One region of the Bacillus sp. FJAT-53060 genome, then DNA from elsewhere that is predicted to be linked to it. Evidence: riboswitches for the same ligand, from Rfam matches in the RefSeq annotation. Region 1 holds a riboswitch; the other holds the start of a gene.
The links. A riboswitch is a leader RNA that binds a small molecule or an ion and turns the genes downstream of it on or off. The one in region 1 is predicted to bind lysine.
Positions count from the first base shown of each region.

Region 1 (6,152 bases):
CCAATATTGAAGTATACTTTTGTTCACGCCAATCTGTTTTGCAATTCTAAGCAAGCTCTCACGGTCAATGAGGTATCGTTTTACCGCTTTGATTTTATCTTCAATTGTAAATTTAGCCAAAGAAAAGCACCTCCAAATGTTAGACTGTGTCTAATATTTGGGGTGCACTTCAAAATACACCTCTTTTTATTTTTTTAAGAGTGCGCAGCTACACTTACTTTTGATAGATCAAACGCATCATGCAGGGCTTCAACCGCTTTGACCATATCATCACGGCCTACCACTGTTGAGACTTTGATTTCAGACGTACTGACCATTTTCACTAGAATGTCTTTTTCAGCTAACACAGCGAACATTTCAGCAGCTACGCCTGGATTTGAGACCATACCCGACCCAACGATGGATACTTTGGCTAATTTGCTTTCTGTCTCAATCTGCTCATAGCCAAGTGCCCCTTTATATTCTTCTAATACTTCAACTGTTTTGGACAAATCATCCGTTTTCACAGAGAAAGAGATGGAAGTTTGATTTGTGCTTGTGACGGACTGAATGATGATATCGACGTTGATATTTTGCTTAGCAAGCGTCGTAAAAATGGTCGACAATGTTGTTAAACCGCTTGAAAGGCCGCACACCGTCACACGTGTGATCTGATCTTCAAATGCAATTCCTCTTACGACTAAATTTTGTTCCACGGATGATTCCTCCTCAATTAACGTACCCGTTTCATATTCAATACTAGAACGGACTTCTAGTGGGACTTGATAATTTTTCGCAAACTCTACGGCTCTCGGATGCAAGACGCCAGCCCCTAAATTGGCTAGCTCGAGCATCTCATCGTATGAAATACCTGCAAGTTTTCGCGCAGACGGCACATAACGCGGATCTGTCGTAAACACACCTGATACGTCCGTGTAAATATCACATTTGTTGGCTTTGAGTGCAGCAGCAAGTGCCACAGCCGTCGTATCTGAACCACCACGGCCAAGAGTTGTAATATGTAGATCATCTGCAATCCCTTGAAAGCCTGCTACTACAACGACTTTTCCCGCACTCAGTTCTTCTTGGATTCTTGCTTCATCGATGTCCACGATTCTTGCATTTCCGTACACCTTCTCTGTTTTCATACCAGCCTGCCAGCCTGTAAAGGAAATGGCATCATAGCCTTTTGCTTGCAGTGCCATTGCCAATAACGAAATGGTCACTTGCTCCCCAGTCGTTAGCAGCATATCCATTTCTCTTTTGCTTGGATCATCTGTGAGTTCTCTCGCTAGGTCCACTAGAACATCAGTTGATTTGCCCATTGCTGACACAACCACAACCACATCATGTCCTGCCTTGCGTACAGCGATCACTCTCTCTGCGGCTCTGCGAATTTTTTCTGTCGATCCAACGGATGTTCCGCCAAATTTTTGTACAATTAGTCCCATGTCTAACCACCCTTTTTCAAAAGATCACGTGTAAGAGAAGAGGCAAGAAGCGGCTTTGGAGACTGCCCACTCACTGCAAACAAAAAAGCAATGAGAGAACAGATCTCCCATTGCTTTGAAATCATCATCAAAAGATGCAAACAATGAGATAGCCCTCCAAGAAATAAATTCTTGACAGCCCTACATTTCTTCAATGTACAGCCAGCGAATAAAATGAGTGGATTTTATTCACTTCGGCGACGCTCCCCTTTCAGCCCTCTTCCTAGATCCCATCGATCTCTGACGGCCTACTTTTGAAGTTCGCACCTCTATCTTCAACAAACAACACGTTCATTTATTAAATTAGTGACATTTTAACAGACTATTGGAAAAAGTACAATCTATTTTTTTAATGCTTCCATTAAAAGTTTGGCCGTTTGTTTCGGAATGCCAGCCTCCTGAAAATCTTGGACAGAAGCATCCTTCATCTTTTTCACAGAGCCAAAATGTTTGAGCAGCTGCTTTTTACGCTTTTCTCCGATACCTGGTACATCATCTAAAATAGACTGGAATGCATTTTTTCTGCGCAGCTGCCGGTGAAAGCTAATGGCAATCCGGTGCACTTCATCTTGAATACGCTGTAATAAATAAAAGGCCTGACTGTTACGCTCTAGCGCAACAATTTTAAGTGTATCACCCATCATGAGATTCGATGTCCGGTGTTTTTCATCTTTCACAAGACCTGCTACTGGAACAGACAAATTCAATTCATTTTCGAGCACATCTATGGCTGCGTTGATCTGTCCTTTTCCTCCATCAATTAAAATTAAATCTGGAAGCGGCAGCTCATCCTTTAACACGCGAGTATATCGTCTTCTGATGACTTCGCGCATGGATGCATAATCATCTGGCCCTGCGACGGTTTTAATTTTGTATTTTCGATATTCCTTTTTATACGGTTTCCCGTCCTGAAACACAACCATAGCGGAAACTGGGTCTGCACCTTGAATATTTGAGTTATCAAATGCCTCAATCCGGTATGGCATATAAATATTGAGTGCATCGCCGAGCTGCTTTACCGCCCCAATTGTCCGTTCTTCATCACGCTCTATGAGCGAGAATTTTTCTTTGAGAGCGATTTTGGCATTTTGATGTGCAAGTAAAAGCAAATCCTTTTTCTTTCCTTTTTTCGGCTGGTGAACATTCGTTTCAAGCAATTGCTCGAGCATCTCTTGATCTACGCTGTCTGGCACTAAAATTTCCTTTGGAATAAAATGGTTGTTCTTTTCATAAAACTGCCCCATAAACGTTAGGAATTCTTCTTCAGGGTCTTGATACATTGGGAACAGACTGACATCGCGCTCAATTAATTTCCCCTGTCTGATGAAGAAGACTTGGACACACATCCAGCCCTTATCATAGGCATAGGCAAATACATCGCGATCGGATAAGTCACTCATCGTCATTTTCTGCTTTTCCATCGTTGAGTCGATGTATGCGATTTGATCTCTTAATTCCTTTGCCCGCTCAAACTCTAATTGTTCAGCCGCTTCTTGCATCTTCTCAGTTAGTTCTTTCTTAATTTGCTGATGCCCTCCGTTTAGAAACCTTGTGATTTCATCCACGAGCTGCTTATTCGTTTCTTCAGAAATATCATACACACATGGTGCAAGACATTGTCCAAGGTGGTAATAAAGACAGACGCGATCAGGAAGTGTCGCACATTTTCTTAGTGGATATAAACGGTCCAGCAGCTTTTTTGTTTCTCTTGCTGCTTGTACGTTCGGATATGGACCGAAGTATCGCCCTTTATCCTTTTTCACATTGCGGGTGACAATCAGCTTAGGATGCCGCTCATTCGTAATTTTAATAAAAGGATATGTCTTATCATCCTTAAGCATGACGTTGTATTGTGGGTCATATTTTTTGATTAAATTCAGCTCTAAAATAAGCGCCTCAATATTAGAAGAGGTCACAATGTATTCAAAGTCCACAATTTCATTAACAAGCCGCTGCGTTTTGGCATCATGAGAGCCAGTGAAATAAGAGCGTACCCTATTTTTTAATACCTTTGCCTTTCCCACATAAATGACCTTATTTTGCCTATCTTTCATTAAGTAACAGCCTGGTTGATCAGGCAGGACTGACAACTTTTCTTTGATCAGTTTGTTCATCTTTTCATCCGTCCTTGTTTTCCTCTTTCACTCCTTCTAGTGTATCACGAACGTTTGTTTTATACCATGGTGAAAGAAAAGCGGCTCTCGTCTATACGAGAACCGCTTTCAGTAATCATGCCGAATTGGCACAAATGGATTTATAGATGTTTGTTTACAAGCTCAGCTAGTGCTTCTTTTGGTTTAAAGCCAACAGAAGTTTCTACGACTTCACCGTCTTTTAAAACAAGAAGTGTTGGGATACTCATCACGCCGTATTTACCAGCAGTTTCTTGGTTATTGTCTACATCAATTTTTACAATTTTCATTTTATCGCCCATTTCTTGATCAAGCTCTTCAAGAACTGGAGCAATCATTTTACAAGGGCCGCACCATGGTGCCCAAAAATCTGCAAGAACAACACCTTCTGCCGTTTCTTGTAAAAATGTTGCGTCAGTCGCTTTTACGATTGCCATTATTCATTCCTCCAATGTAAATTATGCTTTTTAGTATAGCATCTACCAATGTGACTTGCGAATGAAATGCTTACGAATCATTTTTTTGAAATGAATCAAAAAACAAACCTTATAATCGCACCGATGACAACAATCGCACCGATGATCACCAGAATGGTTCTTAACATATGACATAACTCCCTTTCCGCTTCATTTACAACTTATGATGCCCCAACATTCTTTTCATCAAACATAGGAATATGTCATCAGGTGAGGTGGATTGTCATCATCACAACCGACATACATCAAATTTCTAGAAATCGATAGATAGGGGTCAAGACCGGCACAGCAAAATGGTATCTCTCCTCGTGTTTTGTTAATACAAAAACCCAAGATTTGTTCCTAGCTCTGGGTCATACCAAGTCCCCTATTCATCAATGATCATCCCGATTCTCTTTTCTGGATCATAAAGATCTATGACCTGTCCATGATCCATGGAAAGCTGTTCCATCTCATAAGACTTTTTCAACGTCGTAAACCATTCATCCTTAGAAAATCAGTCGCAGACCTTTCTTCTCCCATGTACCAGGAACAGTATAATAATGCAAACTGAGTCCGTCCATCCATGAAGCAGCACACTCCATTAGAAATGAGTCCGATCACTTCATTTACTTTTACTGTTTCCTTCACTTGTTAACCGCTCCTTTGTTTCATGATGACATACAAAAAACCCAGAATACCTAGGCATTCTGAGTGTATGCGTTAAGAGTGGATAAACATCTTTTTTAACTCTTCATTCAAAAGTGGAACCACTTCAAACAAGTCACCAATGATCCCGTAATCGGCGATTTTGAAGATCTCAGCTTCTGGATCTTTGTTAATTGCAACAATGACTTTACTGTTAGACATTCCGGCTAAATGCTGAATTGCCCCTGATATCCCGCAGGCAATATAGAGGTCTGGTGTGACGACCTTACCCGTTTGACCAATTTGCAGGGCATAATCACAGTAGTCTGCATCACAGGCACCACGCGAGGCACCCACTGCTGCACCTAGCGTTTGGGCAAGTTCTGTGAGCGGTTCAAAGCCTTCCTTACTCTTGACCCCTCGCCCTCCAGCGACAATGACCTTTGCTTCAGATAGGTCTACACCTTCTGACGTTTTTTTGATGACTTCCTTCACAATCGTTCGCAGGTTCTGAATATCAACAGAAACAGGAATGACTTCTCCACTTCGTGATGCATCCCGTTCCAGCGGTGTCAAGTTGTTCGGGCGAATCGTCGCCAAAAGAAGACGATCTGTCGAGATGACTTTTTCAAAGGCTTTTCCTGAATAAATCGGTCTCGTGAAAACGAGATGTTCTCCGGCAACGCTTACATCTATTGCATCTGAAATCAAGCCTATTTGCAGGCGTGCTGCTATTTTGGGTGACAAGTCTTTTCCGATAGACGTATGACCAAAAAACACTGCATCTGGATTGACCTGATCTAATATCACTTGAAGCGCCTGCGCAAAACCATCTGACGTATAATATGAAAGGTGTGGATGCTCCACAATCATGACTTGATCTGCTCCATAGTAAAGCAGCTCATCGGCTTGTTCTTTGACGTTATCCCCTATTAAAACGCCGATCACCTCACCGCCATCAGCCACTTGATGAGCGGCAGCAATCGCTTCAAATGTCACATTTCTTAATTTACCGTCACGACTCTCTCCAAGTACAACAACTTTTTTACTCATCTTTCAAGCTCCCCCTTGTTCTCGTGATATCATAAACTGGGATGTTTAGATCACTTTTGCTTCATTTCTTAATAGATCTGTCAGTTCCTTGACTTGATCCTGAAGCTCACCGCTCAGCACCTTGCCACCCTCTTTTTCCTCTGGTAAGAAACGTTCAATCGTTTTGATTTTATATGGCACATCGTCCTCATCGAGATCTAAATCATCTAGTTCCAATTCTTCAAGAGGCTTTTTTTTCGCCTTCATGATACCTGGTAATGATGGATAACGAGGCTCATTGAGACCCTGCTGCGCTGTGACCACAAGCGGGAGCTCGACAGAAATCACTTCAATGTCACCCTCTGCATCTCGTTCAATTGAAGCGGAGTTGCCGTCAATTTGAATACTTGTAATCG
Region 1 is NZ_JBAWSW010000046.1:70-6,221, forward strand. Features, by position in the region: partial or broken gene WAX46_RS13655 (transposase) at 1-120, opposite strand, end outside; gene WAX46_RS13660 (aspartate kinase) at 195-1,430, opposite strand; lysine riboswitch at 1,572-1,749, opposite strand; gene uvrC (excinuclease ABC subunit UvrC) at 1,811-3,583, opposite strand; gene trxA (thioredoxin) at 3,724-4,038, opposite strand; partial or broken gene WAX46_RS13675 (alpha-N-arabinofuranosidase) at 4,397-4,664, opposite strand; gene WAX46_RS13680 (electron transfer flavoprotein subunit alpha/FixB family protein) at 4,780-5,757, opposite strand; gene WAX46_RS13685 (electron transfer flavoprotein subunit beta/FixA family protein) at 5,803-6,152, opposite strand, start outside.

Region 2 (6,152 bases), on a different contig from region 1:
ACAACTCGGTATATATACCGAAGAAGAAACAAAAGAAATCAAGGTCAGTACAACTGACCCATAGAGTGGCTACTATGTTAAGGATGAACGTGAAAAATCATTTACTTATTCATTTCACACCAATTTTTGAGAAACACATCTTCTTTATTCTGTTCCTTTAGCAAATCTTTTTGACATGAATGGATAAAGCAAAATACCAACTAAGAACAGGCCAATTCCGAGACCGAATGTTTTCAAATCAGCTGTCCCTGAAATAATGACCCAAGCAGAATATCCAATAGCAACAAGTGCAATGATGCCGTCTCTTGTTCGATTTCCTTTTTGGAGATCATACGTGTCGCCTTGTATGATGATCTTAAAGCTGTAGATCGATGACACGATATACGGAATGAGATATGCAAGTGTTGCTGATGTTGTTAAAAAGGTAAAAGCCTCATTAATTGTTCTTGACATCACTGAGAAAATAAACAGCTGTGACATAATATTTGTGACAGTCAAGGCGAAGGCAGGGCTCCCCTTTTTGTTTGTTTTTGCAAACACTGCTGGGAAATCACCAGCCTTTGCTGCTTGATAGGGTACTTCTGAACCGAGTAAGATCCAGCCAAGCATCGACCCAAATAAACAAATGATCGCAAGCATTGCCATGACAATTCCACCAGCTGGCCCAATAATCAACTGAAGCACGTCTACGAATGGTTTGTCTGAGCCTTGTAATTGATCGTGTGGCAACACGCCCATTGTAATCAGTGTGATAATCATGTAGATGGATAGTGCAATTAAAAGCCCTGTAATCGTCGCACGTTTGACATCACGCTGCGAGGACGCTCTTCCTGATAAAATAACAGCAGATTCGATTCCAATAAATGCCCATAGTGTAGAAATGGCCGCATGATGTATTTGACCCCCAAGTCCGAGCACCTCTTGGCCCCCTGATGCAACCGGGAAGTAATAATATTCAAATAATGTCATTTGGAAGGCAAATAAGCCTCCTACAATAAAAAGGACGAAGCCAAACACCTTTGAAAAGGTCGTAATAAAGTTTAATTTACTTGCTACACTTAAGCTTGTGATTAAAATAGTATGAGTTCCCCATAGAAGGATGGTACATACGATAAAAGTCGTGAGCTGACCAAGTGTGATCGCTTCTTTCCCAAAGGTAAAGATCACCGTTTTTACGGTTAAAATAGGGAAAAAGGTTGTTAAATAACCAGCAAGGCTTGTAATAATAGCGACATTACTAATCCAGCTCGCCACCCAATATCCCCAAACCATTGTAAAACCGGCAGCTTTTCCTTTTTTCGGATCTTTAAAAAGCGCCCTTGCATAACTTTGTGGTCCAGCCTTCAGATGCGGCTTATGAATGGACAAATGCCCAAATACAAGTGCAATCATCAGCACTCCGCCACCTGTGACAAGCCATGCCATCGTCACACCTAATGGACTCGCATGCTGAGCAAGCGTACTTGGCAGCATAAAGATGCCTGAACCTACCATATTTCCGACGACAAACGCCGTCAATAACCAAAAACCCCATTTTTTTGTCTGTTCCATTTCCGCACCTCCGTTTTATTCACTTTGGACCAGACCCGGCAGTATCTTCATCGATATATCTGTGAAGCAATGACTTACATTCTTTATGTTCAATAGGGTCACTTTTTTGTTAACAGCATACCCTTTTCTTTGTCCCGCAGAACATAAAAAAAGCCTGAACAAAAGTCCATGCTTTTCAAAACATACACCTTGATCTCCGGATAGCCCTCCACGCTTTAAAGACGTGGCAGTCCTGCATTTATTCAATGCAGACCCAGCATAAAGAAAGTTGGAGCTCTCTCTACACTTCGGCGCTGATGCCTTTTTTCTCATGATCGTTGATTCCATCTCTCCTATGAGTGACTCATCATCCGCGCAACCTCTACCTCACTGAGACATAGCGTGAGGATTTCTATTCATTTTTTACTACACGAAGGTTATCAAACATTCTTACATCTGTCAAAGGGAAAATCATAAAAAGAGCAGAGAACCGTTTCTCGTTTTCTCTGCCCTTTGATTGCTTATTGATGGTTGTTTTTCTTCTTTTGTACAGCTTCCTGAAGCGGATCACCTGCTAGTTCTTTACTGGCTTCTTCTAACAGCTGGTCTACCTGCTGATGGTTTTTCTCACTTTTCGCCTTTTTATCCTTTTGAAAAAATGACATCGCTACTTCCCCCCTTCTCATAAAATGCCTTTACCTGTGTAATTTGTGCTACAGCATTCATCATTATACAAGGGGCTAAGCTCATTCATCATAAAAGGTCTTTCTCTTTTTTTTCAAATAATGGAGAAAGGTCACTGTTTTTTCCTTTTTTCTTTAGAAATAAGCCTTGCTGAATGAATTCACCCTTGATATAGTGAGTACTTGAACCAAAGATAGAACAGGAGTACGCATCATGACAGGAAAAACACATATTATGGGCGGAATTGCAGCCTCAACAGCCGCCGCCTACTATTACGGATTTGACCCAGTCGCTATGGCTGCTGCTGGATCAGCAGGTGCCCTCATCCCAGATCTTTGTCATACGAAAAGTAAAATCGGGAGGAAATTCCCACTCCTTTCGACACTGATTAGTAGTGTTTTCGGTCATCGCACCTTTACGCACAGTTTATTATTTCTGCTGATCATTTATTTTGTTGCGACAACATACATACCAAATGACAGTCTTAGCATCGGTTTACTTGTTGGAATGGCGAGCCACCTTATTCTTGATGCAGGAACAGTGAACGGTATTAAATTTTTATTTCCAGCTACAATTAAAGTCCGTCTTCCCTTTTATGTCAAAACAGGCAGCACAGGTGAACAAGTCGTACTAGCTGCCCTCACCATTGTCACCTGCTATTACATCGCCGTCATTTGCGGAATGTCTATCCCCTTTCAGTTCTAGGAGAAGGAAAAAGAGTTTTTTAAAAAAGAAAGGATATGAATTGATCATTCCTCATTTTTTTAGTAGGTTTAAAATAAGTGTTTTACGCGGCTGAATAAAGAATGATGAGGAGCTACATAAATGAAAACGTTTTTCAAAAATCACTGGTTTTTAGTGTACTCCATCCTCTTCATGTGGATGAAAACATACATCATTTATCAATTCGGATTTCATATACGAACAGCGAATCTGTTTCACGAATGGGTGCTTTTGATGAATCCACTTAGCTTTTTGCTCCCTTTGTTTGGGATTGTTCTTTTTTTAAATGAAACGAAACAAAAGGTTTTTTTATTCACCACAAATTTTATTTTGACGGCAATTTTGATATCAAATACGATCTTTTACGGATTTTATATTGATTTTATTACCATCCCAGTCTTATTTCAGGCAAAGAATATGGGGGATATGGGCAGTAGTATGACTGAATTGTTCCACCCGCTTTTTGTCCTGATGCTCATTGATTTCGTGGTACTGGCTTGGCTGTTAAAGCGTAAACCGTTATCACCAAAAGCATCATTTAAGACAATTAAAACGTATTATGCAGTTTGCTGTAGCTTCCTAATATTCCATGTCAGTGCAGCCGTGTTGGATCACCCTCGATTTCTGACAAGCTCTCATGATCGAGAAGTCCTTGTACGAAACCTTGGTCTTTTTCAATTCCATCTTTATGATGGTGCTGCTCAAACGGCTCGTATTGGGCAAAAAGCCTTCGCAGATGAAGATACACTTTCAACAGTGGAAAACTACACAAAGGCTGACTACAGTGCACCAAACGAAGACTACTTTGGACTTGCTAAAGGCAAGAACGTCGTTTTCATTTCACTTGAATCAACGCAGCAATTTGTCATTGACCAAAAGGTAAACGGACAATACATCACACCATTTTTAAATCAACTCGCTAAGAAGAGCTTTTACTTTGATGAGTTTTATCAGCAGACAGAGCAAGGAAAGACGTCGGACTCAGAGTTTATTGTCGCAAATTCACTCTATCCATCTAGCAGCGGCGCTGTCTTTTTCACAGCGAGTGACAACGAATATGACACGTTATACAAGCAATTGAAAACAGAGAACTATCAAACCGTCCAATTTCATGCCAATAACAAGACGTTTTGGAATCGTGATGTGATGTATGAATCTCTTGGAATTGACCGCTTTTATGATGTCGATTCATTTGATGTCAATGAACAGAATTCGACTGGCTGGGGCTTAAAGGATATCGACTTTTTTGATCAATCCATTGATTATTTAAAAAAGTTGAAGACTCCTTATTACAGCACATTCATTACCCTGACCAATCACTTTCCGTTTGAAATTGACCAAAAGGATCAGTTTATCGATGAATATGATTCGTCTAGCTCCATTTTAAACCGCTATGTGACAACCGTCCGTTATCAAGATGAAGCCATTAAGACATTTTTTGACCGCATGAAAGAAGAAGGACTGTATGAAAATACAATGTTTGTCCTCATGGGTGATCATTATGGCATTTCAGAGGCACATCATGAGGCGATGGCCGAGCTGCTCGAGCAGGATGAAATCACACCGTTTGATGCTGTCAAACTACAGCGGGTACCATTTTTAATCTACATTCCTGGTATCACGGATCAAGCACCACAGAAAATATCTGAAACAGCCGGCCAAATGGATGTGAAACCGACACTCCTCCATTTGCTTGGTATTGAGTCCAAGGATGCCATTCAATTTGGAAATGACTTATTTTCTAACGAACGTACGCCTTTCGCTGTTCTGAGAAATGGGAATTTTATTACTGATGATTATCTCTATACAAAAAACACTTGCTATAACCAAAAAACGAAAGAACCTGTTGAACAAGAGGAAGTATGTCAGCCTTATATTGAGAAAGCCAATAAAGAGCTGTCCTTATCGGATAAAGTGATCAATGGGAATTTACTTCGTTTTTATCAGCATTAAAGCTGCCATCTGGCGGCTTTTTCTCTTCTCTTTTACTGAAAACCTATGAATGGTCAAATAAGTTTGATTATAATAAGGAATACACATGATATTGAATGATAAGAGGTGGGAACATGAAGTATCTATTCTTAGCTTTCGTCACGATCTGTTTGCTCCTGACTGGGTGTCAAACTGAGATGGAGTCATCAGATACAAGCAAAAAGACGGAGTTGGTGATTTCAGCGGCTGCAAGCCTGCAGGATGCACTAAAAGAAATTGAATCCACCTTCAACGATCAACATCCGAACGTAACATTAACGAATAATTTCGGATCATCAGGCGCACTGAAGCAGCAAATCGCTCAAGGGGCAAAAGTGGATCTCTTTTTTTCTGCGGCTGAAGAGCCTTTTGATGAACTTGTCCAATCCGGAGATATCGATCAGGATCATATAAAGGATGTCATACAAAATGAGCTTGTCCTCATTGTGCCAAAAGAAGACTCTTCTTCTATCAAAACCTTTCTCGACGTCCAGCATTTAAAAGGAAAAATCGCTCTTGGTACACCTGAATCAGTTCCTGCTGGTACACACGGAAAAGAGATTTTCACGAAGCTGAACATATGGGATCAAGTAAAAAAGAACGCTGTCTATGGCAAGGATGTACGTCAAGTCCTAAGCTACGTAGAAACAGGGAATGTAAAAGCAGGTGTTGTGTATAAGACTGACGCCCTTGTGTCCAAAAAAGTAAAGATTGTGGATGAGGCAAATCCGGACATGCATTCCCCCATCATTTATCCTGTAGGACTCGTAAAAGAGACGGTACACTTAGAGGAAGCCAAGACATTTTTTCAATACCTACAATCAGATACAGCCGCATCGATTTTTAAAAAGTACGGCTTTCAAGTGAAGTAATGCCGATGCTGACCGAAGAATTTCTGTCTCCAATATGGCTGTCCGTTCAAGTTGCCGTCGTCAGCGGGCTATTGGCTACTCTTTTTGGAACATCCATTGGCTTTTGGATGGCGCGAACATCTTTTAAGGGAAAAATGATCATTGAAACGCTTCTCATGATGCCTCTTGTCCTTCCGCCAACGGTCGTAGGATTTTTATTGCTTGTTCTGTTCGGAAAACACAGTGTGATTGGAAGCGCCATTGAATGGATCTTCCATCAGCCTGTCATCTTCACATGGTGGGCGGCGGTCATTGCATCGACGGTTGTGGCATTCCCGCTCATGTATCAATCAGCAAAAGCTGGATTTTCGACGATTGAGTCAGACATAGAGG
Region 2 is NZ_JBAWSW010000015.1:18,089-24,240, reverse strand. Features, by position in the region: gene WAX46_RS07685 (amino acid permease) at 145-1,551, opposite strand; lysine riboswitch at 1,745-1,923, opposite strand; gene sspJ (small acid-soluble spore protein SspJ) at 2,052-2,195, opposite strand; gene WAX46_RS07675 (metal-dependent hydrolase) at 2,428-2,919, shown strand; gene WAX46_RS07670 (LTA synthase family protein) at 3,040-4,890, shown strand; gene modA (molybdate ABC transporter substrate-binding protein) at 5,004-5,780, shown strand; gene modB (molybdate ABC transporter permease subunit) at 5,780-6,152, shown strand, end outside.
Region 2: linked by a shared signal. The riboswitch ahead of WAX46_RS07685 (amino acid permease) and the one ahead of WAX46_RS13660 (aspartate kinase) in region 1 are both predicted to bind lysine.